DNA from 3 places in the Vibrio owensii genome. Region 1 is predicted to be linked to each of the others. Evidence: predicted binding sites of a transcription regulator. Region 1 holds the regulator's gene; each other region holds the start of a gene.
What was found. Region 1 encodes PurR, which represses purine synthesis genes. Its sites were predicted from a motif close to TNANGNAAACGTTTNCNTNA; they were not measured.
Positions count from the first base shown of each region.

Region 2: the regulator PurR is predicted to act here: its motif matches at 9,480-9,499, upstream of glyA (serine hydroxymethyltransferase).
Region 3: the regulator PurR is predicted to act here: its motif matches at 8,814-8,833, upstream of purL (phosphoribosylformylglycinamidine synthase).

Region 1 is NZ_CP019959.1:722,798-733,603, forward strand. It holds gene mukB (chromosome partition protein MukB) at 1-3,153, opposite strand, end outside; gene mukE (chromosome partition protein MukE) at 3,156-3,881, opposite strand; gene mukF (chromosome partition protein MukF) at 3,862-5,199, opposite strand; gene cmoM (tRNA uridine 5-oxyacetic acid(34) methyltransferase CmoM) at 5,202-5,993, opposite strand; gene elyC (envelope biogenesis factor ElyC) at 6,108-6,914, shown strand; gene torR (two-component system response regulator TorR) at 7,030-7,743, opposite strand; gene torD (molecular chaperone TorD) at 7,977-8,624, shown strand; gene purR (HTH-type transcriptional repressor PurR) at 9,069-10,073, shown strand; cyclic di-GMP riboswitch class I at 10,359-10,448, shown strand; gene A9237_RS03180 (TfoX/Sxy family DNA transformation protein) at 10,565-10,806, shown strand, end outside.
Region 2 is NZ_CP019959.1:1,079,809-1,090,614, forward strand. It holds gene rlmH (23S rRNA (pseudouridine(1915)-N(3))-methyltransferase RlmH) at 1-295, shown strand, start outside; gene mrdA (penicillin-binding protein 2) at 325-2,250, shown strand; gene rodA (rod shape-determining protein RodA) at 2,250-3,371, shown strand; gene A9237_RS04805 (septal ring lytic transglycosylase RlpA family protein) at 3,375-4,178, shown strand; gene A9237_RS04810 (serine hydrolase) at 4,271-5,449, shown strand; gene ybeD (DUF493 family protein YbeD) at 5,576-5,854, shown strand; gene lipB (lipoyl(octanoyl) transferase LipB) at 6,031-6,693, shown strand; gene lipA (lipoyl synthase) at 6,690-7,655, shown strand; gene glyA (serine hydroxymethyltransferase) at 8,173-9,423, opposite strand; gene A9237_RS04835 (YitT family protein) at 9,771-10,373, shown strand; gene A9237_RS04840 (winged helix-turn-helix domain-containing protein) at 10,464-10,806, shown strand, end outside.
Region 3 is NZ_CP019959.1:1,140,357-1,151,162, forward strand. It holds gene A9237_RS05060 (succinylglutamate desuccinylase/aspartoacylase family protein) at 1-787, shown strand, start outside; gene A9237_RS05065 (TonB-dependent receptor domain-containing protein) at 1,037-3,223, shown strand; gene A9237_RS05070 (hypothetical protein) at 3,332-3,745, shown strand; gene A9237_RS05075 (DUF3622 domain-containing protein) at 3,831-4,133, opposite strand; gene purL (phosphoribosylformylglycinamidine synthase) at 4,753-8,649, opposite strand; gene mltF (membrane-bound lytic murein transglycosylase MltF) at 8,973-10,577, shown strand.

The DNA.
Region 1 (10,806 bases):
GTCCGCATTAACGCCAAACTCTTGAAGTTCTTGTTTGAACTCTTGGACTGTTTCCAGTTTTGCTTGGTGTGAACTCTTCAATGACGCCAATACTTGGTTGTATTGGTTCATTTGACCTTGTGATTGCTTTAGCTCTTCACGAGAGCGAGTACGCATTTGTTCAGCTTGAACCAATTTCGCTTTTAGCTGCTCGCTCAATTCGCTGCTCTTGTTCAGTAGGTCTACTGAATCTGAGTAAGCGAAGTAGTGGCGACGCTCAACGAGATCTGAAAGTGCAAATATTTGCTTCTTAAGATCTTGTAGCTGTTCGTCTGCCGCTTTGTATTCTGCTTCTAGCGCATCGAATTGCTCTGGATCGGCATCTAGGGCAACTGCGACTTTTTCCAGTTCCGCCACCGCTTTCGCGTGGTTATTTAGGAAAGCTTTTGCTTCTGAAAGCTGGGCGATTTTCTCTTCCAACTCATCAAAGCGTGCTTGCAGCGACTCATCTTCAATCAGCGCCATGTTTGGTGCTAGCTTGTCTAGAGAAGACAACGCTTGCTTGCTGGTTTGAAGCTGAGAACGTTGTTGTTGCTCTTTCGCATCCAGATCAGCCAGTACGCGAGCGATTTGGTTACGCTTGTCACGAATGGTCGCCAGTGCTTGCTCTGGGTCAGCTTCGAATGCGACTTGAATGTGGCTTGCCACAAACTGGTTAAACGCTTGATACAGACGCTGCATCTTTTGCGAATCGAATGCCGCTTTCGCGTGCTTCTCAACCACTTCTTCACGTTCGTTGCGCAGTAGCTCTAAACGTTGCTCACGTGCTGCACGGCCAAACAATGGGATTTCAGGCAAGCGAGAGTAACGCATTTGGCGATCGTTCATACGAACGCAAACCGCGCCTTCTAGCTCTTCTGCGTCGAATGAGCTGTCATCAAAGGCATCGATGTCGCCTTCAATGATGTACAAGTCTTCTGGACAATCGTCTAGCTCTACCAGTTTCTCTTCGATACCAGATAGGTCAGAAACAACGATAGCGTGACGAGCCGGGCCGTACATCGCACTAAAGTAAGGCGCGTCATCAATCGTGATGTCATCGTAGATCTCAGACAGCAATACGCCGCCTAGAGTATCAGCCAAACCTTTCAGGCGAGGGTCGTTTGAACCACCAGGAGAAGCAAGACGCTCAATCTCAGAGTCAAGTTGGCTGCGACGCTCTGCCAGTTTATCTTTTGCCAGAGAAAGGGTCTTCTCTTGCTCAAGCACCACTTGCATTTGGCTCATGACTGACTGGCTATCTTCTAGCTCAGCGCCACTTTGCTCACGCAGTTTTTCTAGCGCATCGTTCGCCGCAATCCATGTTGGAGCAATGGCTTCTAGCTTGTTGATTTCCGCTGCTGCATCTTGCTCTAGACGACGCTGTCCGCTGCGTTGCTCACGCACGTCTTCCTGCGTCATTTCTAGCGAATCGATTTGCATCGCGTGACGCTCACGTTCTTGTTCAAACGTGATTTCGTCAGTCAGTTCAACATGGAACTGCTTTTGGTATTCGTTGACTAGCTCACGCGCTTGACGTTGCTGGTTAAGGCTACGCTCAAGGTCACGATGCTGTGCACGCCATTGTTGTTCGTTTTGCGCGACTTGCTGAGATTCACGCGCTTTCGCAATTGCGGTTTTCGCATGTTCAGACGCGTCTTTACGCTCAACTTGACCAACGATGCTTTGTACCAGGTTAAGCGCCGTTTCGAACTGCTCTGCTGCTGCAGAAGACATGTCCAGTTTGTGCTTAACCGATAGCAACGCGTTTGTGCTTTCTGATTCTTTGCTCTTAAGTTCAGAGACAAGGGCTTGTGCCGATTCTGCCGTTAGGCTGTCATCGCCAAGTAGTTGCTTCGCTTTTTCCAGCGCTTGAACCGCTTGTTGGTATTGAAGTGCACGAGTTTGTTGAACGTCGAGTGCTTGTTGGTAGTCAGCCAGCTGCGTCTTAAGGCTATCCACCTCTTCTTCCGCAACGGTCGCTTGCTCTTCCACCATCATCACGCGTTCTTGCGCTTCTTCCACGACCATCATCTGTTCTTCAAGGCGCTCACTTAGCTCTTCAAGATCTTCTTGGTAGCGTTCGATCTTCTCTTGCTGACGCAGTGCGTTTTGCACCAGCTGCAAGTGGTCAGAAGCCGCTTGGTAATCTTGCTCTAGCGCAGATTCCGACTCGATCAACAGTTCTAACTCTTCTTGAACGCGGTTAAGCAGGTTGTTTTGCTCAACGAGAGTTTCACGAGAACCAAATAGCTCTGTACGCAATGACAGCGTTTTATCCAGCTTGTTACGACGATCATTCGCGTGGCGCATGTAGTCCGCCGCCACGTAGTTAGTCGACTCTGTGATCAAGTGTTTGAACAAGTCACGGTCTGCTTGCGTGGTTTTGATCGCTTCTAGCGTCATGCGGTTTTCACGCAGCGCCGATTCCATATCTTGGAACGCTTTCTTCACGCCGCCGTTTTGTGGCAGAAGGTAGTCACGTAGCGAGCGTGTAATTGCACTTGAGATACCGCCGTAAAGCGATGCTTCGATCAGGCGGTAGAATTTAGAACGGTCACCAGAGTTACGCAGTTTCTTCGGAATAACACCGAATTCAAACATTTGCGCGTGGTAATCCACGATAGAAGAGAAGGCTTTAAATTGAACGCCTTCAAATTCTGCGATCGATTCTTTTACTTCGTTGATTTGACGTACACGAGCTTGAGTCGCTGATACGCTTTCAATCAAGATATCCGTTGGTTTCACATGGCTTGGAAGACCTTGGATAACAAACGGTTTGATGTCTACTTTCTTATCACGACCCGCAACTTGCTGCAGTTTTACTGCGAACAATAGGCGTTGGTTACGTGAGTTCACCACGTCTAGCGCCGCATAACATGCGCCCGGCTGTAGCTTACCGTACAAACCTTTGTCGCGAGACGACTGGCTGCTGCCTGCTTCTGTCGTGTTACGGAAGTGCAGTAGCGTTTGGTCAGGAATCAATGCGGTGATGAACGCCGCCATTGTGGTTGATTTACCTGCACCGTTACCTCCTGAGAGCGTGGTGACCAGACCATCGATGTCAAACGTACGGGCAAAGAAGCCGTTCCAGTTGACCATGGTCAGCGATTGGTATTTACCGCGTTCAATCATGCTCATGCTTCACCCTCTTCTGTTGTTTCTTCTTGGGCTTGGTCGTCTTGATCTTCTTCAGACAATAGGCTGCCTTGGCTTGGTTCTTTGGTGTGCACTACCGCTTCACCATCACGGATCAGACGCAGTTGCGCTTCACGCATGTCATCGCCAATACGTACATCGGCACCAAAGCGGAATACCGCTTCACTGATGCTGAATTTACCGGTTTCACCGATGTTGATGATCATGCCTAGACGGCGCAGACGACGAAGTGACGTACGTACTTTTTCAAACAGCTTTTCTTTATCAAGGTCAGAACCAGTCGCACGGTTCGTCACTAGCTTCATCAGCTTGTTTTCATCTGCTAGAGCAAGCAGTTCGTCGTACAGCTCTTGGTTAGTGAAGATGCCTTCGTGCGCAAGACGCTCTGGGCTTAGGTAAAGGAAACACAGAACCTTGCCCACCAGCATGTCCAGTTCAGAAAGAACACTACGGCCAATCAGAGATGTTGAACGTGGACGAAGGTAGAAGAAACCTTCTGGCGCTTTCACCAATTCGGTGTTGTAGCGTTGGTAGAAAGAAGAAAGCTCAAGTTCGAAATCCGACAACAACGCGTGGTTGTCTAGATCTTCACTGGAGATATGACGCCCTGCTCGAAGCATGCTGTCTAGCGCTGGGAACAGAGGGTTAGAAATTGCTTTTGCCAGATTCTCTGACATGTATTCATTAGTATCGGTCGATGACATTCGCTTGTACCTTTGCCCCAAATTCGTTGATTGCTTTCCAGTCTGGCTGAACAGCTTGGTAGTCGGATTCTGAGTAACCCAGACGTACCGCCTGATCAACGACAATGCGAGCTAAATCAAAGTGATGAGTGTATGGGTGCTGTGCAAGGTAATCTCGCAGAACCACGCTCAAATCGATTGGTGTGCCTTGATCTTTATGCGCTTTCAGCATGTCACCAATTCGCTCTGCCAACTCATCATTGACTTGTTGAAACTCTTCGTATTCTACTTCCATCGGAACTTGACCCGTTACCTCGTCATCACGCAGTACTAGGGCTTCATCACGAAGGTCAGAAAGCCTTTCCGCATCTGCATAAGTCAGATACCAAGGCGCATCGAAGTAATCTTTGACGGATTGACGCAGACGCGAGCTAAACGCACGGTTCTTATCCATATCAATGGCAGTACGGATAAACTTGTGTACGTGTCGGTCGTAACCAATCCAGAGGTCGATCGCTTGCTGGCCCCAGCTTGTGATTCGGTCCAGCTTCATTTGTAGACCAAACAAGGCTTCTTCGATAAACTCAAGCTCAGGATCACCGTAAACAATTTCTTGAATATCTAGGATCTGAGTTTGCAGCTCATCACTGGCAGCTTGCAGCGTATCTTGAAGTTCACGCAACGTGCTTGATGTTTCTGACAGTAGCGCTTCACAGTTGTTGATCGCTTCACGCCAGTCTTTATTAAGTAGATCAGCAATCTGTTGTTTTACAGACTGTTGCTGCTCATCCATCACACGTTGGTTAAGGTCGATTTGATCGAAGATCTCGCCTACAGAATATTTCAAAATTCCGTAAACGTTTTTCTTCCAGTGGCCCGGAGTGCCACCCTTTTGTGCCGCTTCAATCGCTTTTGCCATTTCATCCGCTACCATCGATAGCTGGATAGAAAGACGCAGTTTCGAGAACTCGCGATGACGCACGTAGTAGTCGGTAATTCCTATCGCTAATGGCGACAAGCGGTAAATGCTCGCTCCGTCAGTAATCTCACTGACAAAACGGCTCATAAGACGCTGCTTAACCATCTCGTTGATGGCATTGTTCGCACGGAAAGCCGAAGCTTCGCCGGTCTCATCAAAAAGTCGAGTGACGATGGCAAATGCGTCGTGCAGTTCACCTTCACCCAATTCTTCATCGAACCTTTCATTACTTAGTACAGCGATGGCAATCAAAAATGCCAATCGCTCAGTGGTCAGGTTCAACGAGAAATCGTGCTGCTTAACCCAGCCAACCAACTCATCGATTGGTTGCTCTGCAGCATTGAGAGTCATCTCACTCATCGTTATTCCTGTTTATCGTTCTTCTTAGCCCACACGTGTATGTAGCGGCCTAATGAGAGGTATGGCTCTTGTCGACAAAGTTGTTTTTCTAGCGCCAACACATCTTCAAACTCGTAATCGCCCATGTATTGCATATTACCTATGTAATCACTGAAGGAACGAATACCAGATTTGCCACAAATACTAAAACCAGAATCTTCTATCCATTGATAGACCTCTTCGGGTTTTAGGCCTTTCTGTGGCTGTAGTTTAAATCTTTTCCGGTGAGGCATGCCGTCTAAAATATGAGGAATGTTGCCACAAACCACATTTTTATAGACTAAGCCGTGGTGGTTATAGAACATAACCGAAGCAATGCCCCCCGGCTTGACCTGTTCCAAAACGGTCTCGAGTGCGGTTTTCGGGTCGACCAACCACTCCATGACGGCATGAAACATGACAAGGTCCACCTGCGTTTCCATATGGTCACCAATGGATTGGACAGGTGAATGAATCAGGCGATACTGCTCAAGCAAACCGTTTTTTTCAATATCCTGCTTTGCTAGTTGCAGCATTTCCGAAGATAGATCACATAAAGCGACATGATGTCCGAGCTTAGCAAGCTTTTGCGACAATTGTGCTAACCCACCACCCGCATCAAGGACTTGCAGGGCTTGATGGTCGGCGTCTAATTCACTTAGAATCTGTAGAAAATCTTCCCACACAATGATTTGGCGGATCTCCCCTTTATCGGAGCCGTAAATATTTTTTGCAAATTTGTGGGCGATATCGTCGAAATTGCGGTCTTCTGTCACTTCTGCTGAGTTATCATAACGGATTGTGCCGCTATTCTGTCACAAGGAAAGCAGGAATAAAGAGGGTTATCCTCATTTTTATTATCAATTGATGTTTTTTCGGACTATTTATGTATGTTTGAGCTGAAAAAAGTTATGTCAGCCTTGTTGATGCCTCTTCCGGCATTGCTAATCATAGGCTTGTTAGGTCTTGCTCTCATTAGTTTTACCACCAAACGTAAAACTGGCTGCTTTGTTGTTCTATTCTCTTTTGTCGGCATTTTTCTCGTTGCCTTCCAACCTGTTTCAACTAAGCTACTGATGCCGCTAGAGCGCGAGTACAAAGCGTTTTTACCCGTTTCTGGTACCGTCGACTATGTCATGGTTCTTGGTAATGGCCATGTGGTGGACGATGAGATCCCACCGACCTCTCAATTAAGTCGCACAGCACTGATGCGACTCACCGAGGGCATTCGTATTTTGCGCATGTACCCAGGTGCGAAGTTAATCCTGTCTGGTTATGCAGGTGGTTCTGAAATTAGCCATGCTCGTATGATGGCAAACGTCGCGCTTTCTCTTGGCGTTGCTAAATCCGATATTATTTTATTGGAAGACGCCAAAGATACGTGGGAAGAAGCTCGCCAAGCAGCCGCGTTTGTTAAGCAAAAAGACATCGTGCTCGTAACTTCGGCGAGCCACATGAAACGTGCTTTGTATGAGTTCAACGCTGCGGGTATTAAACCCATCCCTGCACCAACGAACTTTATGGCGATTGATGACATCGAGCAGCCATGGCAAAAGTACGCACCGAAAGCTCGTTACTTAGAGCAAACCGAACTGTACTGGCATGAGTATCTTGGTGGGTTATGGCAGAAACTGCGTGACAACGTAGGACAAACGCCAATGGTTGAAATAGAAGAGCCTGAAGTCGCACAACCTTAATTGCTGCCTAGCAAGAACGTTGTCGCTGATAAAACTTATCGTTAGATTGTCTTAACTGAAATCACAGACACAAAAAAGGAGAGCCGATGCTCTCCTTTTTCTTTATTGCGATGATTTAGTCACCTGCAAACATGTAGCCTTCACCGTGAACGGTCACAAAGATTTGTGGGTTCTTTGGATCAAACTCCATCTTAGCGCGCATGCGTCGAATCAGTACATCGATAGTACGATCGTTTGGCGCATCCACTCGGTGGCTGATCATATTCAAAATACGCTCGCGGCTTAGTACCTGATTCGGGTACGAAGACAGTGCCACCAATAGCTCATATTCCGCTTTGGTTAGTTTCACTGGCTCACCGTTACGGCTCAGAGCACGACGTTGAATATCAAACGTCCACTCACCGAAGCGCACAATGTGTTCTTCATTAGTGTCGTTCGCTGTTTTTTGCGAACCGCTACGTGCCGCCGAAATGCGCCACAGCAAGTTCTTAACGCGAACCAATAATTCCCTTAGTTCAAAAGGCTTTGTCACATAATCGTCTGCGCCCATTTCTAGGCCAACGATTTTGTCAATGCTATCCGTGCGTCCTGTCACTAATATGATGCCGATATCTGATTGGCTGCGTAATTCACGCGTAAGCATAAGGCCATCTTCGCCAGGCAAATTAATATCCAACATGATCAGGTCTACATCGCCACTTTGAAGCACTTCGCGCATTTCTGCCCCGCTCTCTGCTTCACTAACTTTGTAGCCTTCATTTTGGAAATAGCCCGCAAGCTTACTACGAGTTACTACATCATCTTCTACGACTAATACGTGATAGCTCATTTACACCACTTTCTGTCTTTTTTATTTTCCAAGACGTATTCTATTCATAACTAGTAACATTTCTAGTCATAGATACATTAAAAAGCAAGATTTTGCGTTTTTATTGATTCAAAGCAAGCTTATTTACAGCCATTCATAAACGCGCATATTTTCCCATAATGGATAACAATTATAGTTACTGCTATTCATCTTAATTGTTTACACTTAGGGGATAACCATTTAGGAGCAAAAAAATGCAAGAAGTGAAAGCTTTTAACGAGAAACGCGCAGAAATCTATTGGTGGTTTTCTAGCCTGTTCGCAAAAGAACTGACAGAGAAAGAACTAGAAAGCTACCACAGTGTTGAAATTCGAAGCTTTTTGGCTGGCCTTGGTGAAAATGAGTCATTAAAACCAGCTGTGGATACCCTTGTTGATGCACTTAACCGCCTACAAGATCGTGAAGACGCGCAACTTGAGTTGGCTGCAGACTTTTGTGAGCTTTTCCTTAAGACAGAAAAGCACGGTGCGCTGCCTTATGCCTCTATGTACATCGGCCAATCTGGTCTGCTAAACGACAAGCCAGCAGAAGAGATGGAAAAACTGATGGCAGAGTTTGGCGTGCAAGTTGATGAAAACCTGAAAGAGCCAGCTGACCACCTAGCGGTAGAGTTGGATTTCTTGGGTAATATGATTATTCGCTCTAACGAACTAGAGCAAGAAAAGCATATGGAAGAAGCGTTCGAAAAGCAGAACGATTTCATCCAACAGCATCTTTTGACTTGGCTACCTCAGTTTGCCGCTAAATGTAAGCAGTTCGACGAATTTGGCTTCTATGTTAGCGTTGCGCAACTATTAATTGCATTTTGTAAACTGGACAGCACCTACCTTCTTGGTGAATAATTGCCGCCTATTTTAGGGAGCCTGCTATTTAGGCTCCCTATTTTATTCGTTTAGTTTTAATCTGGCTTAAAGAAACCCAACCAATTTAGCCGTGAAAATGTGACCTCAAGGGCACAAAACAACCGCTGAAAATATTGCCAGCCTGCCCACATCAGTCTAAAATGTGAGCGCAAACGATTAAATATGATTTATATGTAAACCGCTGAAATATAGCGGTTTTTGTGTTTTCTTAACATGATTGCTGACTAATTCCTCACTTATAAAAGAAGGGAATATGAGTCTCAGCAACAAATGTTGCTACAAATCTTTTTATACCGATTCGGAACAACCACTGCCAAATATCTCAGCAATGCCCTTTCTTGCAGTTGCTCGGTTTGTGCAAGACCCTAAGCGTATGGTTGTCTTCACTCACGGTATTCAGTAGCTCGATACAGGACATCATTTATGGCCACTATTAAAGACGTTGCTCGCTTAGCCGGCGTTTCTACCACAACGGTTTCGCACGTAATTAACAAAACTCGCTTTGTTGCAGAAGCAACCCAAGAAAAAGTAATGAAAGCGGTTGATGAACTAAATTACGCGCCAAGCGCCGTTGCTCGTAGCTTGAAGTGCAACTCTACTCGTACTATCGGTATGTTAGTTACTCAATCAACCAACCTATTCTTCTCTGAAGTCATCGATGGTGTTGAGAGTTACTGTTACCGTCAAGGTTACACTCTAATTCTTTGTAACACGGGCGGTATCTACGAGAAGCAACGTGACTACATCCGCATGCTAGCTGAGAAACGCGTAGATGGCATCCTAGTAATGTGTTCTGACTTGACGGAAGAGCTAAAAGAGATGCTAGACCGCCATTCTGACATTCCAAAAGTTGTGATGGACTGGGGCCCTGAGAGCTCACAGGCAGATAAGATCATCGATAACTCGGAAGAAGGCGGCTACATCGCGACGAAATACCTGATCGATAACGGTCACACTGACATCGCATGTTTGAGCGGTCATTTTGAAAAAGCGGCGTGCCAAGAGCGTATCGCTGGTTACCGCCGAGCGATGGCGGAAGCAAACCTAACGGTTAACGAAGATTGGGTTCTTGAAGGTAACTTTGAGTGTGATACTGCTGTACTGGCGGCAGATAACATCACTGCAATGGAAAAACGCCCAACGGCTGTCTTCTGCTTTAACGACACAATGGCGCTAGGCTTAATGAGCCGCTTGCAGCAAAACGGTATCAAAGTACCGGATGATGTATCCGTGATCGGTTACGACAACATTGAGCTTGCAGAATACTTTTCTCCACCGCTAACGACTATCCACCAACCAAAACGTCGTGTGGGTAAAAACGCATTTGAGATCCTTTTGGAGCGCATCAAAGACAAAGAACACGAGAAACGTGTGTTCGAGATGCAACCAGAGATCGTTGTTCGCAACACGGTTAAGAAACTAAACTAACCTCATCTGCGAACTCATTTTACAAAGCGCTCTTATGGGCGCTTTTTTAATGCCTAAAAATAACTTTCCCTTAATATTTCAGTTCAAGAATACAACCTTAAACTTCGATAAGTTGCTGTTTTAATTAAGGTGTAGTCCATTTCCTACATCAAGCTTTTGTATGACAAGTAGATGCTCAGCAATATGAAACAAAACACATCAATTTAACGCTATTAACTGAACCAAGATCACACTTTTATATTTGAAACGTGATGTTAATTCAATATACGAAGTATTCTCAAAGAGTCACGCACAGGGCAAACCATTCGAAAGGGTGGGACGCAAAGCCTCCGGCCTGAACCATCTTATTAGATGGAAGGTAGCGGGGTTACCGATGGCAAATATGCATTAAGTGAGTTTACCCTTTAATGACATTGTGTCTGCATGCATTTGCTAATCTCTCGGACCTGATTTTTGGTGGCGTAATATTAATTACACCGAGATAACACATCATGGATAAACCGATACTCAAAGACTCAATGAAGCTGTTTGAGGCACTTGGTAATATCAAGTCGCGCTCAATGTTTGGCGGCTTTGGGCTCTTCGCCGATGAAACGATGTTTGCACTAGTTGTGAACAATCAACTTCATATACGAGCTGACCAACAAACTTCATCTGACTTCGAGACTCAAGGATTAAAACCGTACGTCTACAAGAAACGTGGTTTCCCAGTTGTTACGAAATACTACGCTAT
Region 2 (10,806 bases), 360 kb from region 1:
GATGTTGGCAGCCGTACCGAAAGGTGCGCGTATCGTCACCCTAGATATCCCGGGCAAAAAGTGGGACACCCCACAACTGGCAGAGCAATTGGAAGCGTGGAAACTCGATGGACGTGACGTATCGATTCTGATCGGTGGCCCTGAAGGTTTAGCTCCAGCATGTAAAGCCGCAGCAGACCAAAGTTGGTCACTGTCAGCCCTGACGCTACCGCACCCACTTGTGCGTATCGTGATGGCGGAAAGTTTATACCGAGCGTGGAGCATCACTGCTAACCACCCTTACCACCGCGAATAATCGCTACTAAGCTGTAGAGACAAGCGTTAATGATTCGTAAACGCCGCAGTCAAATTCGAGATTACCAAGCAGAAGCACGCCTATTTTCTAGTCGCGCTATTTTTGCTTTTCTGGGTATCGTCATTTTGATGGGCTTGCTGGTCGCCAACATGTACAACATTCAGGTGAACCAGTTCCAAGACTACCAAACCCGTTCTAACGACAACCGCATCAAAGTGGTGCCAATTGCACCTAACCGTGGTCTTATCTATGACCGCAACGGTATTTTGCTCGCTGAAAACCGCCCTGTCTTCAACTTGGAACTGACTCCAGAAAAAATCAAAGACATTGACGGTACGATCAAAGAGCTACAAACCATCCTTGAGATCACACCAGAACAGGTCGAGCGTTTCCATCGTGAACGCAAGCGTACTCGCCGCTTCAAATCGGTACCATTGCTGACTCAATTAGATGAAAGCCAAGTGGCTATCTTCTCGGTAAATCAATACCGATTCCCAGGTGTGGAAATCAGCGCAACACTGAAACGCTACTATCCATTCAGTGAAGTTCTTACCCACGTTATCGGCTACGTATCGCGCATTAACGATCGTGATATGCAACGTCTGATCCGTGAAGAGAAAGATGCCAACTACCAAGCGACTCGTGACATCGGTAAGTTAGGTATTGAAAAGTACTACGAGGATTTATTGCACGGAACCGCGGGCTATCAAGAAGTTGAAGTCAACAGTCGTGGCCGCGTGATCCGCACCTTAAAGTACGTACCACCGATCCCAGGTAAAGACATCGTATTGAACCTTGATATCAACCTACAGCTCTACGTACACCAACTGCTTGATGGTCGACGTGGCAGTGCTGTCGTACTTGATCCAAGAGACAACGGCGTACTTGCGATGGTATCGAGCCCAAGTTACGACCCGAACGCGTTCGTTCACGGTATTTCTGGCAAAGCATACCGCGCTCTACTGAACGATAAGAATCGCCCGTTGGTAAACCGAACTACGCTAGGTATCTATCCACCCGCCTCAACCATCAAGCCATTTATGGCGGTAGCCGCTCTGGAAGAAGGGGTTATCACACCAAAAACAACGCGTAATGACCCGGGTTACTGGCGCATTCCAAATTCAGACACTCGTCCATTCCGTGACTGGTTACGTTGGGGCCATGGCCGCGTTGATATCATTAAATCGATTGAAGAGTCCGTCGATACCTTCTTCTACCAAGTGGCTTATGACATGGGTATCGACCGCATCTCGAATTGGATGATGATGTTTGGTTTTGGTGACTACACGGGCATCGATATTTACGAAGAAAGTAAGGCCAACATGCCGACTCGTGAGTGGAAGATGGCTCGTCATAAAACGCCTTGGTACAAGGGTGACACGATTCCGGTTGGTATCGGTCAGGGTTACTGGACAGCAACGCCTATGCAGATTGCCAAAGCAACCTCAGTACTGGTCAACGAAGGTGCTGTGACCGCTCCTCACTTATTGAAAGCCACCATCGATAACGGCGGTGATTTCGAAGAGCAAGAAAATTCAGAATACGTCACCTACCCACCGATTCAAAATGTGCCAGACAAGTACTGGAATATGGCGAAAGAAGGCATGCGTTTAGTAAACCATGGCACGAAAGGCACCGCTCGTCGCTCTTTCTACAACATGGATTACCAAACCGCAGGTAAGTCTGGTACGGCTCAGGTATTTGGCCTTGGCGAAGACGAAGAGTACAACGCCGATGAGGTCGCCGAACACTTACGCGACCATGCCTTGTTCACTGGCTTTGCCCCATTTGAAGACCCTGAAGTTGTGGTATCAGTCGTACTAGAAAACGCCGGTGGTGGTTCCAGTAACGGTGCACCAGTCGCGAGAAAGATCTTCGACCGAGTCATTATCGGCCCTGAAAAAATAGAACCTGATGAAGAGCAAAACAACGCGAAAGAAGAGGTAACGCAGTAATGAAAATGGATCCCTCTACAGGTAAAAACCGCGCCCTGTTTGAACGCTTCCATATCGACTTGCCGTTATTGCTCGGCATCTTTGCATTGATGGGCTTTGGCCTAGTTATTATGTACAGCGCAAGTGGTCAAAGCTTGGCGATGATGGATCGCCAAGCGATGCGTATGGTGCTGTCTTTGGTTGTGATGATCGTTCTGGCGCAAATTTCACCCAGAACCTATGAAAGCCTCGCCCCATTGATGTTTGTTGGTGGTGTGGTGCTGCTGTTTGGTGTGCTGTTCTTTGGTGAAGCTTCCAAAGGTGCTCAGCGCTGGCTAAACCTTGGCTTCGTTCGATTCCAACCTTCAGAGCTTCTCAAACTCGCGGTGCCGTTAATGGTCGCGCGTTACATCGGCCGCCAACCACTTCCGCCGACATTCAAAACACTCATCGTCGCGCTAATTATGGTGTGTTTACCGACCATTCTTATCGCAAAACAGCCTGATTTAGGTACGTCGATTCTGATTGCCGCTTCCGGTATTTTCGTTATCTTCTTGGCAGGTATCAGCTGGAAAATCATTGCGGGTGCCGCAATCGCGCTCGGTGGTTTCATTCCTATTCTGTGGTTCTTCTTGATGCGCGAATACCAAAAAGTTCGCGTACGTACTCTGTTTAACCCAGAATCAGATCCGCTTGGTGCGGGCTACCACATTATCCAAAGTAAAATCGCGATTGGCTCTGGTGGTATTTCAGGCAAAGGTTGGTTGCAAGGTACTCAATCACAACTGGAATTCCTTCCAGAGCGACACACTGACTTTATCTTTGCAGTAATTGCAGAAGAATGGGGTATGATTGGATTTCTTTGCCTACTAACCATCTATCTATTTATTATTGGCCGAGGTCTCTACCTCGCTAGCCAAGCGCAAACTGCGTTTGGTCGAATGATGGCAGGCAGTATTGTACTCAGCTTCTTTGTGTATATTTTTGTAAATATCGGCATGGTGAGTGGCATCCTACCTGTAGTAGGCGTACCTTTACCGTTGATCAGTTATGGTGGTACCTCGATGGTGACGCTTATGGCTGGTTTTGGCATTCTAATGTCGATCCATACGCATCGAAAAGCATTCTCTAAGGCAACCTAGACCATGCAAAAACGCGCTTTATATTCCTTAGTCTTCTCTGCTGTGATTTTGGCCGGCTGTTCTTCTACCGACCAAAAAAAGCAAGACGGCCGTTATGAACTTGAATCCGACGTGGCTCCTGACAAACCACTTTCGGTCGAGCACATTGAGGATGCGCATCCTAAATATGAGCCGTACAGCTTAGGCGGTAACAGCGATTACAACCTACGCGGTTCGGATTACAAAATCGTTCGTGATGCGAAAGGCTTTACAGAAAAAGGCCGTGCCTCATGGTACGGCAAGAAATTCCAAGGCCACTTAACATCGAACGGTGAAATCTACGACATGTATTCGATGACAGCGGCGCACAAAACGCTGCCACTGCCAAGCTACGTGAAAGTAACCAATACCGACAATGGCAAATCAACCGTTGTACGTGTTAATGACCGTGGCCCTTTCCACGAAGGTCGCATCATTGATTTGAGCTACGCCGCGGCACATAAGCTAGATGTAGTAAAAACCGGTACTGCGAACGTAGAGATTGAAGTTATCACGGTAGACAAACCAACCGATGAAAAGTCACTCGCTGCGCACCCGAGATATGTCATCCAAGTTGCTTCTTCAAAATATGAAGATCGAGCGCGAACTTTAGGCCAAGAGCTTGGTCAAAAGCTGGATACGGAAACTTTCTTGGAATCAACGAAAGATACGTATCGCTTGTTGTTGGGGCCATATACTGACTATTCCCTGACGCAAGCCACTCTGGATAAAGTAAAGTTGCTCGGCTATTCGTCCGCATTTATTAAAAAACACAAAACTGGCAAATGACCTTGGTGTCATGATTTTCTATGCAGAGCCCCTCTTACATAAGTGGGGATTCTGGTAAGATGTCGACAGTTAACCAAAAAATTTGAATTACCATGAATAAAAATAAGTTTGTGAAATCTATTCTCGTTTCTTCGGTTGCCCTATCTGCAACCATCGCTCAATCTGCTTTTGCTTCACCAGTTGTTGTCCCAGATGCGCCTCAAATCGCAGCTAAAGGCTATGTCCTTATGGATTACAACTCAGGTAAAGTTCTGGCTGAGAAAGAGATGAACACAAAATTGTCTCCTGCTAGTCTGACAAAAATGATGACCAGCTACGTAATTGGCCAAGAGCTAGCGCGTGGTAATATTTCAGAAGACGATGATGTGACCATCAGTAAGAATGCTTGGGCGAAAAACTTCCCTGATTCTTCAAAAATGTTCATCGAAGTAGGCACAACGGTTAAGGTTCACGACCTAAACCGCGGCATCATCATCCAATCGGGTAACGATGCTTGTGTAGCAATGGCAGAACACATTGCTGGCTCAGAAGACGCATTCGTTGATCTAATGAACGCATGGGCAAACACACTAGGCATGAAGAACACGCACTTCGCGAACGTTCACGGTCTAGACAACCCGAACCTATACTCAACGCCTTACGATATGGCGCTACTTGGTAAAGCACTGATCCGTGACGTGCCAGACGAGTACCGTATCTACTCTGATAAGAAATTCACTTACAACGGCATCACTCAGTACAACCGTAACGGTCTACTGTGGGATAAGAGCATGAACGTTGACGGTATCAAAACGGGTCACACGAGCAATGCAGGTTACAGCCTAGTAAGTTCTGCAACAGAAGGTCAGATGCGTCTGGTTGCTGTTGTTATGGGTACAAAAGATGCAAACGCACGTAAATCTGAAAGCAAAAAGCTACTGAGCTACGGTTTCCGCTTCTTCGAAACAGTGGCACCACACAAAGCGGGTGAAACCTTCGTAGAAGAAAAAGTATGGATGGGCAACAAAGACACAGTAGCACTGGGTCTTGACCAAGATACTTACGTGACGCTACCTCGCGGCGAAGCGAAGAACCTAAAAGCAAGCTTCGTACTTGAAAAAGAGCTAGAAGCCCCAATTAAGAAAGGTGATGTAGTTGGTAAGCTATACTATCAGATTGATGGTGAAGATATTGCTGAGTACCCACTAATGGCACTGGAAACAGTAGACCAAGGCAGCCTATTTAGCCGCATGTGGGACTACATCGTATTGTTGTTTAAGAGCTTCTTCTAACAGTCGCTTCTGACCAACAAACAAGTCTGCAAAGCCGCCAACTAGGGCGGCTTTGTTAATCTTGAGTTCACCCTAATTTGACTGTACTATTTCGCACCGCAACGAATACCAACTGGAGTTACCGATATGCTAACCATCAACTCTGATGCAAAATTGAAAGACCTGCTTGAGTTCCCTTGTTCATTTACATACAAGGTAATGGGTCATGCAAAGCCTGAGCTTCCAGAGCTAGTTCTAGAAGTTATCCAGCGCCATGCTCCAGGTGACTACAGCCCAACAGTAAAACCAAGTGCTAAGGGCAACTACCACTCGGTGTCTATCAACATCACTGCAACGTCTATCGAGCAGGTTGAAACCCTTTACAAAGAACTGGGTGAAATCGACATCGTACGCATGGTTCTATAATTTTTTGATAAATTAAATTTTTTTTGAAAGCAGCTTCGGCTGCTTTCTTTTTATTTATCATATAGATAATGCAAACCAACATATCTTTCAGTTAAAAATCTGTTACTCAGCTGTAGAGCATCGGGTTCATCCGGTTTATAATCCAAAAACTTTATTTATTAGCGACAGGAATTCCCATGCAACACCAACTTGTTGTGAAACGACTTGGACGCCAAGATTATGAGCCTGTATGGAAGGCGATGCATGAGTTCACTGACCAACGCACAGACGACACGCCTGATGAAGTTTGGTTGGTAGAGCACAACCCAGTATTCACACAAGGTCAGGCGGGTAAAGCCGAGCACCTAATCAATACGGGTGACATTCCTGTTGTTCAAAGCGATCGTGGTGGTCAGGTGACTTATCATGGCCCGGGTCAATTAGTCGCGTACTTCTTGATCAACCTACGTCGCAAGAAATTAGGAGTGCGAGATCTCGTTACGCACATCGAGAACCTCGTTATTAACACTCTTAAGGCATACAATATCGACTCTGCTGCGCGACCTGACGCTCCGGGCGTTTATGTCGACGGTAAAAAAATATGTTCTCTCGGACTTCGCATTCGAAAAGGATGCTCATTCCATGGTCTAGCGTTGAACGTCAATATGGACTTAGGTCCGTTTTTACGTATAAACCCATGTGGCTATGAAGGAATGGAGATGGTTCAGGTTAGCCAAGTTGGTGGGCCAGAAGACATTGAAGCCGTGGAAAAACAACTAATACAAGAACTCGTTACTTTGCTTGATTACGAGCAAGTAGAATTCAGCACAGAAGCACCTTCTCAAGGTAACAAAGCATGAGCAAACCAATCCAGATGGAAAAAGGCGTTAAATACCGCGACGCCGACAAGATGGCATTGATTCCCGTAAAGAACATGCCTACAGAGCAGAAAGAAGTGCTACGTAAGCCTGATTGGATGAAAATCAAGCTACCAGCCGACAGCCAACGTATTCAAGACATTAAATCAGCGATGCGTAAGAACAACCTTCACTCAGTATGTGAAGAAGCATCTTGCCCTAACCTAGCTGAGTGTTTTAACCACGGTACGGCCACTTTCATGATCCTAGGCGCGATCTGTACTCGCCGCTGTCCATTCTGTGACGTTGCCCATGGTCGTCCGCTTGCTGTTGAAGCTGAAGAGCCGAAGAAACTAGCGAAAACCATCGCAGACATGAAGTTGAAGTACGTTGTAATCACTTCAGTTGACCGTGATGATTTGCGTGACGGCGGTGCGGAGCACTTTGCTAACTGTAACCGCGAAATCCGCGAACTGAACCCGCACATCAAGATTGAAACGCTGGTTCCTGACTTCCGTGGTCGTATGGATGTAGCACTTGATCTAATGAAAGACAACCCGCCAGATGTCTTCAACCACAACCTAGAAACGGCACCTCGTCTGTATCGTAAAGCTCGCCCAGGCGCGAACTACAAGTGGTCACTTCAATTGCTGCAAAAATTCAAAGAGCAGCATCCAAATGTACCGACGAAATCAGGTCTAATGATGGGTCTTGGTGAAACCAAAGAAGAGATTATCGAAGTACTGAAAGACCTTCGTGCACATGGCGTAACTATGCTGACTCTTGGTCAGTACCTAGCACCAAGCCGTCACCACTTGCCAGTAGAACGTTACGTTCCACCTTCAGAGTTTGACGAGCTAAAAGAAATCGCACTAGAACTTGGCTTCACCCACGCGGCGTGCGGTCCATTTGTTCGCTCTTCTTACCATGCCGATATGCAGGCTCAAGGTATTGAGATTAAATAAGCACTCGCTTGTTTTGAAAAGAAAGGTTGGCTTAGTGCCAACCTTTTTCGTATTTGGTGAGTCTAAACCACTTTTATTCCGATAACGAACCAGCCTCCCAAAACCAAAAGCTCGTCATTCCGAAGAGCCTAAGCGATATCAGGAATCTGATTTCAGCGCACTCTAAACAACAGTGACAACAAGAGATTCCCTATCCCGCTCGTCCCTCGCTTGCAGGGAATGACGACGTTGGGCTCCTGAGCAAATCAAAAGTATATTCAGAGCCTAATAACCTCTTTCGTTTTCCACTCAAATACTCTCAAGCGTCCACATATAACAACTTGTCTCTCAGAAACCAAAGCTCGCCATTCCGAAGAGCCTAGGCGATATCAGGAATCTCGTTTAGACACACTCTAAGCTGATATTTCCATACGCTAGAAAAACAAAAAGGCCCTCAAATGAGGACCTTTCATCAATCAAATAATCAAACCGAATCGCAGAAATAGAACGAGTCCGCCTGAGTTATTTTCAATAAACGTTACGCGTAAACTGGTAGACGCTTACAGATTTCTAGAACTTTCTGTTTTGTCGCTTCGATAACTTCTTCGTTGCCGATGTTATCTAGAACGTCACACATCCAGTTTGCTAGCTCTTTCGCGTCATCTTCAGTGAAGCCACGGCGAGTAATTGCTGGTGTACCAACACGGATACCAGACGTTACGAATGGGCTGCGTGGGTCGTTTGGAACAGAGTTCTTGTTTACTGTGATGTTTGCTGCACCTAGTGCTGCATCTGCATCTTTACCAGTGATGTCTTTGTCGATTAGGTCAACTAGGAATAGGTGGTTCTCAGTACCGTTAGAAACGATCTTGTAGCCACGCTCTTGGAATTGACCAACCATTGCTTTCGCGTTTTTAACTACGTTAGCTTGGTAAGCTTTGAATTCAGGCTCCATCGCTTCTTTGAACGCTACAGCTTTACCAGCGATAACGTGCATTAGAGGACCACCTTGACCGCCAGGGAATACTGCTGAGTTCAGCTTCTTGTACAGCTCTTCACCTTCATTAGAAAGGATAAGACCGCCACGAGGACCCGCTAGCGTTTTGTGTGTAGTCGTTGTTACTACGTGAGCGTGTGGAACTGGTGTTGGGTACTCGCCTGCTGCAATTAGACCAGCAACGTGTGCCATGTCTACGAATAGGTAAGCGTCAACTTTGTCTGCGATTTCACGCATGCGTTTCCAATCAACGATTTGTGAGTAAGCAGAGAAACCACCGATGATCATCTTAGGCTTGTGCTCAAGCGCTAGCTGTTCCATCTCGTCGTAGTTGATTTGACCTGCTTCGTCGATACCGTAAGGAATAACGTTGTAGTGCTTACCAGAGAAGTTTACTGGTGAACCGTGAGTTAGGTGACCACCGTGCGCTAGGCTCATACCTAGAACTGTGTCGCCTGGGTTTAGAAGCGCCATGTAAACGGCGCTGTTTGCTTGAGAACCTGAGTGAGGCTGTACGTTCGCGTACTCACAGCCGAATAGTTGGCATGCACGATCAATTGCTAGTGCTTCAGCTTTATCTACGTACTCACAACCGCCGTAGTAACGCTTGCCTGGGTAGCCTTCAGCGTATTTATTCGTTAGCTGAGAACCTTGTGCTTCCATTACACGTGGACTTGTGTAGTTTTCAGAAGCGATAAGTTCAATGTGTTCTTCCTGGCGAAGTGTTTCTTCCTGGATAGCTGCGAACAGTTCCGCATCGTAATCTGCGATGTTCATATCACGCTTAAGCATCTGTATCTCCTGACTCAGATTAGTACTGAAAGTTGCAAAAAAACCGACGAATGACCTAACGCAAACGTTTTCGTCACCGTAATGGCGCGCATTCTACATAATTTGATCTAGGTCATAAAGAGAAATTTACAATTTTTCTCATGCAGTTTTTTCATGATGACAAGTAAGTATTATCATGGCGATGTTGCAATCGTTTAACCAAGATCCACTAACTGTCAAATTTGTGCTTTACACCCTGTAAAACAACAATTACATAGGTTTACCGCAAATTTTACCCTCTAGCTACCGAAAAGATCATCTTTTTACTACTATGCACGCCCTATTTATCATTAACGACTACATATTAGATGGAAAAACACTCAAGAAAAGAAGACTGGATGGCAATTCTTACAGGTACCTTTTTGGTAGCTCAAGGCGTTTTCTTTCTCCAATCCGCAGACCTCTTAACTGGAGGCACAACAGGATTGGCTCTGCTTATTAGCCAATTTACACCTTTTACGTTTGGTGTGCTTTACTTTTTAGCCAACTGTCCATTTTACTTGCTCGCATGGAAACGCTTTGGCCGTCGTTTTGCGATTAATAGTGCAATTTCTGGCGCTTTGGTTTCTATCTTTGCGGATAATCTGTATTTACTGATTTCACTCGAGTCAATTAACGAGATTTATTGTGCCGTGGCAGGTGGCTTGCTTATGGGCTTGGGTATGCTGATCCTATTTCGTCACCGCTCAAGTCTGGGTGGCTTCAACGTGTTGTGCTTATTCATTCAAGATAAGTTCGGTATCTCAGTAGGGAAATCTCAAATGGCGATTGATGCTTGTATCTTATTTGCGTCTTTCTTCTTCGTCACACCTTGGGTTATCGGCCTATCGATTCTTGGGGCATTCGCACTAAACCTAGTGCTTGCGATGAACCACAAACCACACCGCTATTCTGTGAGCTACGGTTCATAACCTTTCTGTAATAATTCGAGCGCAATTTATAAGATTTTGCGCTCCAATGCCTATATAATATCTCGCCATTTCCTAATCACTCATGATGGTATGCGCGACTTCCTACAACAAGCCAAACAAACCAAAAGTCAGATTGCTATTGGCGAGCTTATCTACAATCCAGAGACTCAAACTCTGCATAAACAAGCAGTCAGTATCGATCTTGAGCCGCGTACCGTCGAGTTACTGGAACTGTTACTCACCAGTGTTGGACACCCACTCTCTGCTGAAACTATCATAGAGACCATTTGGCAAAGTAAGTTCATTTCAAAGAATGTCCTAACCAACCGAATCAGTACACTCAGAGCTTTGCTTCAAGAGTACTTACCAGAACACGATGCCGCTAAGCTATTGGTGACCTACCCGCGTAAAGGCTACTTCCTCAATCCAGCGA
Region 3 (10,806 bases), 420 kb from region 1:
GTTTGGCTTTATCCATAAGTCGCGCTACCTTCCAGACCGTCGCGACCTAAACCGCTGCTTCCCGGGCAGTGAGAAAGGCGCATTGGCATCACGCATGGCGCATGGCTTCTTCAATAACATCGCCAAGCGTTGTGACTATATTTTGGATCTTCACACGGGTGCGATTCACCGTACTAACCTACCTCAGATCCGTGCGAACTTGAGCAACCCAGAAACACTACGCATTGCAAAAGCATTTGCGACACCAGTGATCGTAGACTCAGCTCTACGTGACGGCTCTCTTCGTAGTGAAGCGGAAAAGTGCGATATCCCAGTACTGACTTACGAAGCGGGTGAAGCTCTGCGCTTTGACCCATTGTCGATCAGTGCAGGTGTACTAGGTGTGCAACGTGTAATGCAGGCTATCGGCATGCTACGCGCGAGCCGCAAAAAACTACCAGAGCCAATCATCGCAAAATCCACCAGCTGGGTTCGAGCATCGGGCAACGGTATCCTACGTACGGTTGTGAACTTGGGTGATAAAGTAGAAGAAGGCGAGACTCTCGCTTACATCAGCTCGCCTTTAGGTCATGACGAACTAGAGCTGTTGGCACCAAAAGGCGGTATCGTTATTGGCCAGCAAACACTGCCACTGGTTAACGAAGGTGATGCAATCTTCCACATCGCTTACTTCAAGCAAGATGATGACATGGTTGAGCAAACGGTAGAAAGCTATATTGAAGAGCTAACTGAGTTCGATGTCGACCAAGTGACGACGGGGCAAATCCCACTAGAAACGCAACAATAATTGCGAACTAGCAGAAACCAACTTCCAAGCCCAGATTTCATCTCTGGGCTTTCTTTTGTCGTAAAAATAGACACTCTCACTATCCAGCAGACCAAAAACCAAACAACAATCCAATTTACCGTCAAATAGTGGGTATAAAAGTTTACAGGAAGACCAAATTTCATCATTGATAATTAATCTCATTATCATTTATTAATCTTTTCAGCATTCATATAATCCTCGCCTCTCAAATTACTATAACAAATGAATATGAAACGATTATCGACCCATCGCTTAAAAGTAAGCCTTGTCTCGCTCGCAGTGCTCAACTCACTTTCTCTCCATGCAGCGGAAAACGCCGACGAAGAACTCGAAGTCATTGGTGTCCACTACGCCAAACCGATTACCGTCGCAGAACCTGCTGAAACCATCATTGATTGGACCCAAATCGAAGAGCAGCAATACTCTAACTTTGCAGCAATGATTGACGCCGTACCTGGTGCCACGCTTGACGGAGGTGCTCGTTCTGGTGGTGAGCGTATTAACATTCGTGGTTTTGACGACCCTAGTGACATCGCCGTATTCGTTGATGGCGCTCCAATAGGTTTCCAACAATACCGTTACGGCACCTTCTTCTTTGACCCCTTCTTGATTGGTGAAGCGAAAATCATCAAAGGTGCGCACGACTACCGCGCGCTAAACGGCAAATTTGGTGGGTCTATCCGAATCAAAACCAAAAGCGTTGATGACTTGCTCGACGGCGATCGCAACTTCGGCGTTCGTGCGTCAACGGGTTATAACAACAATGGCGATGAGAACTCATACACACTCTCCCTTTATGGCAAAAATGATGCTGGCTTCTACTTCCTAGCTAACGGCTCAGTAAAAGATTCCGACGATATTAAAGTCGGCGGCGGTGAGACTCTGGATTACTCGGGTTACGAGCAAGAGAACATGCTCGTAAAAGTTGGCTATGAAAATGATGACCACGAATTTGAAATCAGCCATACACGCTACCAAGATGAAGGTCGTAAACCATGGGCTAACCGTCGTGGTCAAATGCCAACCATTTCGGATTACAACATCAAAAAATATGGCTCGTTAGAAAAAGCGCAATACGCTTACACGGTCTACAACGAATACAAAGACAATACGACAACTATCTCCTACCATTACATGCCAACCAACCCTTATATTGATTTCAATATCAAATTGGCTCGCTCGGAGAATGACCGCCACTGGGTTCGTCCTGATATCGCTTTCGAGAAAATGTTCGTCTCAGTTGGCAGCTACGGCCACGAATCTTGGTTGAGCTATCAACGAGATTACATCGACGTATTCAACCAAGCTCAACTTGGTGACCACACACTAGTTACAGGACTTCAGTACCAAAAAACGGATCGCGACTCCTTGGTATTTAACGCTTCTTATGATGATAAAGAAGCAAAAAACTACGGTTGGTATACTCCGTACTACGAACCATCGGGCACTCAGTCTATTTATGCGGCCTACATTGCTGACCACTATCAAGCAACCGACCGCCTGACGATTACCCCTTCTCTGCGTTATGAGTACATCACGAGCGAAGGTAAAGGTAACGCGGCGCCAGATTACAATGATCCAACAGCAGGCCATGATTACAGTGAAACAAGCCATAACGGCTTTAGTCCACGTTTGGATGTCGATTTTGACGCGACCAACAATACTCGTTTGAACTTCTCTTATGCCTACGCCTTAAAAGCTCCAACCGTCGATAACATTTACTCTGTGCAATATGCTCGAGCAACAGCCACAGCTACGGCACGCGATCTCGATGTTTCTCGTATTCATGCTTATCAAGCCAGTGTGATTAATTTGACCAAAGGATTGGTTAGCGAGCGCGACAACCTCGCAACAGAACTGACATTGTTCTACAACGATGTGAGTGACACTGTTGATATCCGAACTGGTGAAAACTTAGATAAAGACAGCGGTGATATTCAAAGTTGGAGCACAAACCTGGATGGCTTCAAAAACTACGGCTTCGAGTTGATTTCGCAATACCGCATCGCAGATTTCTATTCTGATTTCTCAGCAAGTTACATTCGCGGTAAAAACAAAGGCAGCCTATCAGACTCTACGGGCTCTGATGATGACTACCCAGATGTACCACCTCTGAATATTAACCTTGGGTTGGGCTACGAGTGGATTCCGGGGCTGAGAACAGGTTGGGAAGTCCGTTGGTACGATGCACAAACGAAAACCAAAGCGGAAGGTGACAACCTAAAAGTCAAATCACCAAGCGAGCAGTACACATTACAAAATGCTTACGTTGTCTGGGACGTACAACAAGTTAAAGGTCTAAGTGTCGGAGCAGTCATCAACAACCTAACTGATCGTTATTACGAAGCTTACTTGTCGAATGGTGTGCCTTCTCCTGGCCGAGAAGTGAAATTGAATCTGACTTACCAGTACTAATTCGATACTCACCAACCAATAGCAATCTAGCCAAACTCGGAGTAACCGCTTGCTCCGAGTTTTTATTTTTACTCAAAGCCATTTTTAGTACGTTCGCCGATGAAAAATATGACAAGAACACCAAAAGCAAAAACAACGCTTGTTGCAATAAGCCTGTCCTGCGTTGTTACGCCCTGTCTAGCACAACAGAACCTCACTCAATATTTAGAACAACAAAGCAATAATTTATCGCAAGAAGATCATTACTCAGCTCCCGTTGCGAAGAACTTAGATCTTGATGCTAAAGCAGACACAATTGTGTGGAAAGACGACCAAACATCTAGAGATTGTCAGTACGCCAAAGGAGAGGTTACCGAAGCAAAAGATTACGACTACGGTGTGGCAAACAATCTATCAGACGGGTTACACCACATTGATTTACAGCCTGTTCACACGCCGAAAAAGCTGCGCAAAGATCATATCTACAATACCGCGTCATCGGGCAGTTCAGTGAAGTTCTCAGTTTCTTCTGACTGCTTATAACGACGCAAATAAAAATGCCCCGAGATAACCTCGGGGCATTTTCAAATTCATAGTCGATGGTATTCAACCATCAAGCACACTGCGATTATTCTTCGTCAGCGTCTGCTTCACGAGCTTGACGAGCTTCTTCTTTGCGAACTTTTGCCGCTAGTTGCTCTGCTTCACGCTCTTGACGTTGTACTGCTTTACGCTCGTTACGAACTACTTGGTTTTGTACAAAACCCGCTAGTTCCTGCTCAGCCCAAGCTTGTGCTTTCTCTTCGCTGTCAAAACCTGTTTCACGTTTTGATACCACTACTTTACGAGAAGTCACCTGACGAGTGATCTCTGCGCTCCAACCGTTACGTTTTTCAGTTACGCGGATAGCAAATTTTGGATTTTTAGCCATTTCTTTCATTTCCTAAGGGATTAATCAGGGATTCGGTCAACTTGATAACTCCATCTAAGCTGAGCTGTTTAACACCATCCCTTGGTAAGCGCGGTATTAGAGCATAAAAGTTACCGAAACGCTGCAAGTTTTTTACGGGAGACTGGAGACGGGAGACGGGAGACGGGAGACGGGAGACGGGAGACGGGAGACGGGAGACGGGAGACGGGAGACGGGAGACGGGAGACGGGAGACGGGAGACGGGAGACGGGAGACGGGAGACGGGAGACGGGAGACGGGAGACGGGAGACGGGAGACGGGAGACGGGAGACGGGAGACGATTTCATTTTGTCTATTTAGGGGTTAATACTGTCAACACCTTATGAGTCCAACGCAATTTAATCGTCATCCTCAAAAACAAGGCACGAGTGAGTTGGGGATCTCTCCCTATTCATTGTTCAAAAGAGATTTCCTACTCCTTCCTTCGTCAGTCTAGGAAATGACGCCGCTATTTTTCCCGACCCTCGAAACGCGCCGTCCTATAGGATGAAGTCCGTTCTCGGTACTCCTAAATAAAGAAAGCGCCAGTCTCTCAACCAGCGCTTATCAATTTCGTTAATGTAGGCGAACTATGCCGTGATTAGCCGATGTTCTTACGTGCGTTTTGGAACATACGCATCCAAGCGCCATTCTCACCCCAACCTTCTGGAGACCATGAGTTCGCAACTGTACGGAATACACGCTCTGGGTGCGGCATCATGATAGTTACGCGGCCATCTTGAGTCGTTAGACCCGTGATTGCGTTTGGCGAACCGTTCGGGTTGTTCGGATATTGCTGCGTTGGGTTACCGTGGTTATCCACGTAGCGAACGGCAACCGTACCTGAAGCTTCAATCGCCGCTAGGTGGTCAGCATCACGTACTTCTACGCGACCTTCACCGTGAGACACTGCGATAGGCATACGAGAACCTGCCATGCCGTCGAAGAATACAGAGTCAGACTTCTGAACTTCAACTAGGCTGAAACGAGCTTCGAAACGCTCAGATTCGTTACGAACGAAGCGTGGCCACAGGTCTGCACCTGGGATTAGCTCTTTCAGGTTCGATAGCATCTGACAGCCGTTACATACACCTAGAGAGAACGTATCTTCACGCTGGAAGAAACCTTCAAACTGGTTGCGAGCTTGCTCATTGAACAGGATAGACTTAGCCCAACCTTCACCCGCACCAAGTACGTCACCGTAAGAGAAGCCACCACAAGCAACTAAGCCCTGGTACTCTTCTAGAACCGCTTGACCGGTTAGGATGTCGCTCATGTGGATATCTGTTGCTTCAAAGCCTGCACGGTCAAAGGCTGCGGCCATCTCAACGTGAGAGTTAACGCCCTGCTCACGCAGAATTGCCATCTTAGGCTTAGCGCCTTTCGCGATATATGGCGCTGCGATGTCTTCATTTACATCGAAGCTTAGCTTAACGTTCAGACCTGGGTCAGAATTGTCTTTCTTCGCTTCATGCTCTTGGTCAGCACATGCTGGGTTATCACGTAGACCTTGCATCTTATGCGTTGTCTCAGCCCAGATAGTACGTAGTTCAGTGCGGTTACGCTCAAGAACTACTGTCTCACCAGAAGTAATCACTAGCTCATCAGATGCTTCTACAGAGCCGATAACGTGCGAACATGCTTCAAGGCCGTTTGCTGCTAGCGTTGAAAGTACAGCGTCTAAATCTTCGTTCTTAACCTGAAGTACCGCACCTAGCTCTTCGTTGAATAGTGCTGCTAGAGCATCATCACCTAGGTCAGCGATGTCAGCTTTAACGCCACAGTGACCTGCGAATGCCATCTCAGCTAAAGTAACGAATAGACCGCCATCACCTTTATCGTGGTAAGCCACAACTTGATCGTTCGCAACTAGAGTTTGAACGCCTTCGTAGAAACCTTTTAGCTGTGCTGAGTTATCTACGTCTGCTGGCTTATCACCAAGCTGCTTGTAAACCTGTGCTAGAGCCGTTGCACCTAGACGGTTTTGACCGTTACCTAGGTCGATTAGGACAAGGCTAGTATTGCCTTTATCTGTGCGAAGCTGAGGTGTGATTGTTTTACGAACATCTTCAACACGAGCAAACGCAGTGATGATTAGAGATAGCGGAGACGTTACTTCTTTCTGCTCGCCATTCTCTTCCCACTTAGTCTTCATCGACATTGAGTCTTTACCCACAGGGATAGTCAGACCAAGTGCTGGACATAGCTCTTCACCCACCGCTTTAACCGCTTCGTAAAGACCTGCGTCTTCGCCCGGGTGGCCAGCTGGAGACATCCAGTTTGCAGACAGTTTAATGTGTTTGATATCACCGATGTTTGTCGCAGCGATGTTTGTGATTGCTTCACCAACCGCTAGACGAGCCGAAGCACCGAAGTCTAGTAGAGCAACTGGCGTACGCTCACCCATCGACATTGCTTCGCCGTGGTAAGTGTCGTAGCTTGCTGCGGTTACCGCGCAGTTTGCTACTGGAACCTGCCAAGGGCCAACCATTTGGTCACGCGCAACAAGACCAGTCACCGTGCGGTCACCGATAGTGATTAGGAATGTTTTTTCTGCAACCGTTGGAAGACGTAGAACGCGATCCACTGCTTCGTTTAGCTCGATACCATCACGGTTAACCGCTGGGTTGTTCGCTTTTAGCGTTTTCGCATCACGGTGCATCTTAGGTGTCTTACCAAGAAGCACATCCATTGGCATGTCAATTGGCGTGTTCTCGAAATGTGAATCTTCAAGTTTAAGCTCACGCTCTTCTGTTGCGATACCAACAACTGCGTATGGTGCACGTTCACGCTTACAGATCGCATCGAATACTTCCATGTTCTCTGGCGCAACTGCCATTACGTAACGCTCTTGAGATTCGTTACACCAGATCTCAAGTGGGCTCATGCCCGGCTCGTCATTTGGTACGTCACGCAGTTGGAAGATACCACCACGCTCGCCATCGTCTACAAGCTCTGGAAGTGCGTTAGAGATACCGCCCGCACCCACATCGTGGATAAATGCGATAGGGTTAGCATCACCAAGTTGCCAACAACGGTCGATCACTTCCTGACAGCGACGCTCCATCTCTGGGTTTTCACGCTGTACTGAAGCGAAATCTAGGTCTTCTGCTGATTGACCAGATGCCATTGAAGATGCAGCACCGCCACCAAGGCCGATGTTCATTGCAGGACCACCAAGTACGATTAGGCTTGCACCTACTGGGATCTCTTTCTTCTGAACGTGCTCGTCACGAATGTTACCCATACCACCAGCAATCATGATTGGCTTGTGGTAACCACGAACCTCTTCACCTGCGTGTGAGTTAACTTTCTCTTCGTAAGTACGGAAGTAACCAAGTAGGTTTGGACGACCAAATTCGTTGTTGAACGCAGCGCCACCAAGTGGACCTTCTAGCATGATGTCTAGAGCGTTAACGATGCGACCTGGCTTACCGAAATCTGTTTCCCATGGCTGTTCAAAACCAGGAATACGTAGGTTAGATGTTGTGAAACCAACAAGACCTGCTTTTGGCTTACCACCAATACCAGTCGCGCCTTCGTCGCGGATTTCACCGCCTGAACCTGTAGAAGCACCCGGCCAAGGAGAAATAGCTGTTGGGTGGTTGTGCGTTTCCACCTTCATTAGGATATGTGCTTTCTCTTGATTGTAACCGTATTGGCGAGTTTCTGGGTTCGGGAAGAAGCGACCCACATCCGAACCTACCATTACCGCTGCGTTATCTTTGTATGCAGACAGCACGTTTTCTGGCGTGGTTTCGAATGTGTTCTTGATCATCTTGAACAGAGACTTCTCTTGCTTAACGCCGTCGATAGTCCAGTCTGCATTGAAGATCTTGTGACGACAGTGCTCTGAGTTCGCCTGTGCAAACATCATTAGCTCAATGTCAGTCGGATTGCGCTCTAGCTTATTTACAAACGCATCGTAAAGGTATTCGATTTCATCATCTGCAAGTGCAAGACCTAGGGTAACGTTTGCGTTTTCAAGCGCAGCACGACCGCCTTTTAATAGATCAACATCTGCTACAGGAGCAGGTTCCGCCGCTTGGAATAACGCATTTGCTGCATCAAACTCAGTAAATGTCACTTCCATCATGCGATCATGGATGAGTGCTTTTACATCAGCAATTTGAGCATCGTTAAGAGGAGTCGATGTCTCTACGTAGTATGCAGTGCCGCGTTCAAGACGTTTTACTTTGTCTAGACCACAGTTGATTGCGATATCAGTAGATTTAGAAGACCAAGGCGAAATAGTGCCCGGACGAGGCGTAACAAGAAGTAGAAGACCTTCTGGCTCATGCTCTTCGATCGTTGGACCGTAAGTCAGCAATTTTTCCAGTTTTTCCAACTCTTGAGCATCAAGGTCAGACTTTAGATCCGCAAAGTGCATGAACTCAGCGTAAATGCCAGTGACAGGCAGATCTTGTTCACGACAAAGTTCCAGTAGTTTATTAACACGAAACTCAGAAAGAGCTGGGGAGCCACGCAAAATTCTCATGTGCTTAGGTCTCTTATTGCAAGTGATTAAGGTGATATTGGAATAAATTCAGTGGGTTATACTGTTTTCTTCGAAGCTATTCCCGAAGGTTTTTCAAACCTATGCCGATGCCACCTCTTCGTTGCGAGCGCATTATATAGCAATTGTTTTTGTGATGTAACACCAAAAGCAACCGTTTGCGTCATTTTTTTTGCCAAATTTGAATTACGACTAAAATGTCGATAAATCACACAATGTCGCACTCTATCTGTCTGATTCACTTTGCCCCACCTGCTCGCTTTGATATAAAGGCAACTAGAAATTTATCGAGACGTACCGAATTAATGCAAATAAGTCAGTTCAACCGACTCAAGCGCAGCGCCCTACTTTTCGCTTCTGTGCTTTTACTTTCTGCCTGTCAGATTGAGTCGGAACCCAAAAGTGAATTCGAGCAAATCCAAGAGCGCGGTGTCCTACGTGTTGGCACGCTTAACAATCAACTCTCCTACTACATCGGTCCTGATGGGCCTGCTGGCTTGGATTATGAACTGGCGCGTAAATTTGCAGAACAGCTCGGCGTTAAGCTCGAGATCAGACCCGCTTTTCGTCAGGCAGAGTTATTCCCAGCCCTTAAAAAAGGCGATATCGATATTATCGCAACCGGTCTAAATCAAACCTCTCAAGCGGTGCAACGCTTCCGTCCTGGGCCTGCTTACTACTATGTAAGCCAGCAAGTGGTGTACAAAAAAGGCCAACTTCGTCCTCGTGATATCAACCAACTCATCAACTACCAAGAGTCGAAAGATGAGAAAGCGGGCGATGAAGGCACGAACGCTGGAGCAGAGACGCTACAAATCGTAGAACAGTCTCAATTTGTTCCAACACTAACGGCATTACAAAAAGAGCACCCAGAACTGCAATTTGAAATTGTGGGTGATGCGGATACTCGAGATTTACTGAAACACGTGTCAACAGGTGAACTGCGTTTTACCGTTACAGACTCTGTGGAACTGTCTTTGGCTCAGCGCCTATACCCAGATCTAGCTTTAGCCTTTGAGCTAACCGAAGACCAACCCGTTTCTTGGTTCACTCGTCGTTCTGAAGATGAAAGCTTGTATGCCATGTTGATCGAGTTCTTTGGCAACATTAAGCAGTCTGGTGAACTCGCGACGCTCGAAGAGAAATACATCGGCCACATTGAAGCTTTCGACTACGTAGACACTCGTGCCTTTATTCGCGCCTTGGATAACACCTTGCCGAAATGGTCACCACTGTTCCAAAAATACAGTGAAGAGTTCGACTGGCGCTTGATTGCAGCCTTGGCATACCAAGAGTCTCACTGGAAACCAAAAGCGAAATCGCCAACAGGCGTGCGCGGAATGATGATGCTAACGCTGCCAACAGCGAAGAGCGTTGGGGTAACAGATCGCCTAGATCCAGAGCAGTCTGTGCGTGGTGGTGTGGAATACCTTCGCCGTATCGTGGCTCGAGTGCCAGACTCAATCAATGAGCATGAGAAGATTTGGTTTGCACTGGCCTCTTATAACGTGGGTTATGGCCATATGATGGATGCAAGACGCTTAACGAAAGCGCAAGGTGGCGATCCAAATGCATGGGCAGATGTGAAAGAGCGCCTACCATTGCTGCGTCAGAAACGCTTCTACAGCCAAACTCGTTATGGTTATGCTCGTGGTGATGAAGCTCGTAACTACGTCGAAAACATTCGCCGTTACTACCAATCGATCATTGGTCACGTCAGTCAGAAACCAGCGATTGATGAAGACACAGAAGATCTACAAGTGATCCCGCCACTCAGTCCAGATTTGTTAATTTCTGGAGCAGTGGAAACCTTGGCGGAGCAGACTTCTGGGGCAGTGGGAACGATCTCCAACACTGAGGAAAGTTCACCTCAAGAGGCAGAGCAAACACCCGAACCAAAAGCGGAATAAACCTTTCGAAAATAGCGAGCTCACAGCTCGCTATTTTTTTATTGAGTCAACAGATAAAGTTATCTAGAATCCTTTCTTTCGGGCTAATCTAGCTTGTGCTGCTCCTTGGTGCCTTACCAAGATTGGGCTCGCATAACAGAGAGGCTCTTTTGGTCACCTCTCCTCGAACTGATGCCACCTTCGTCCGTAAGCGTGCCTCATCAGAATGTCATCGATTGATAATAAATCA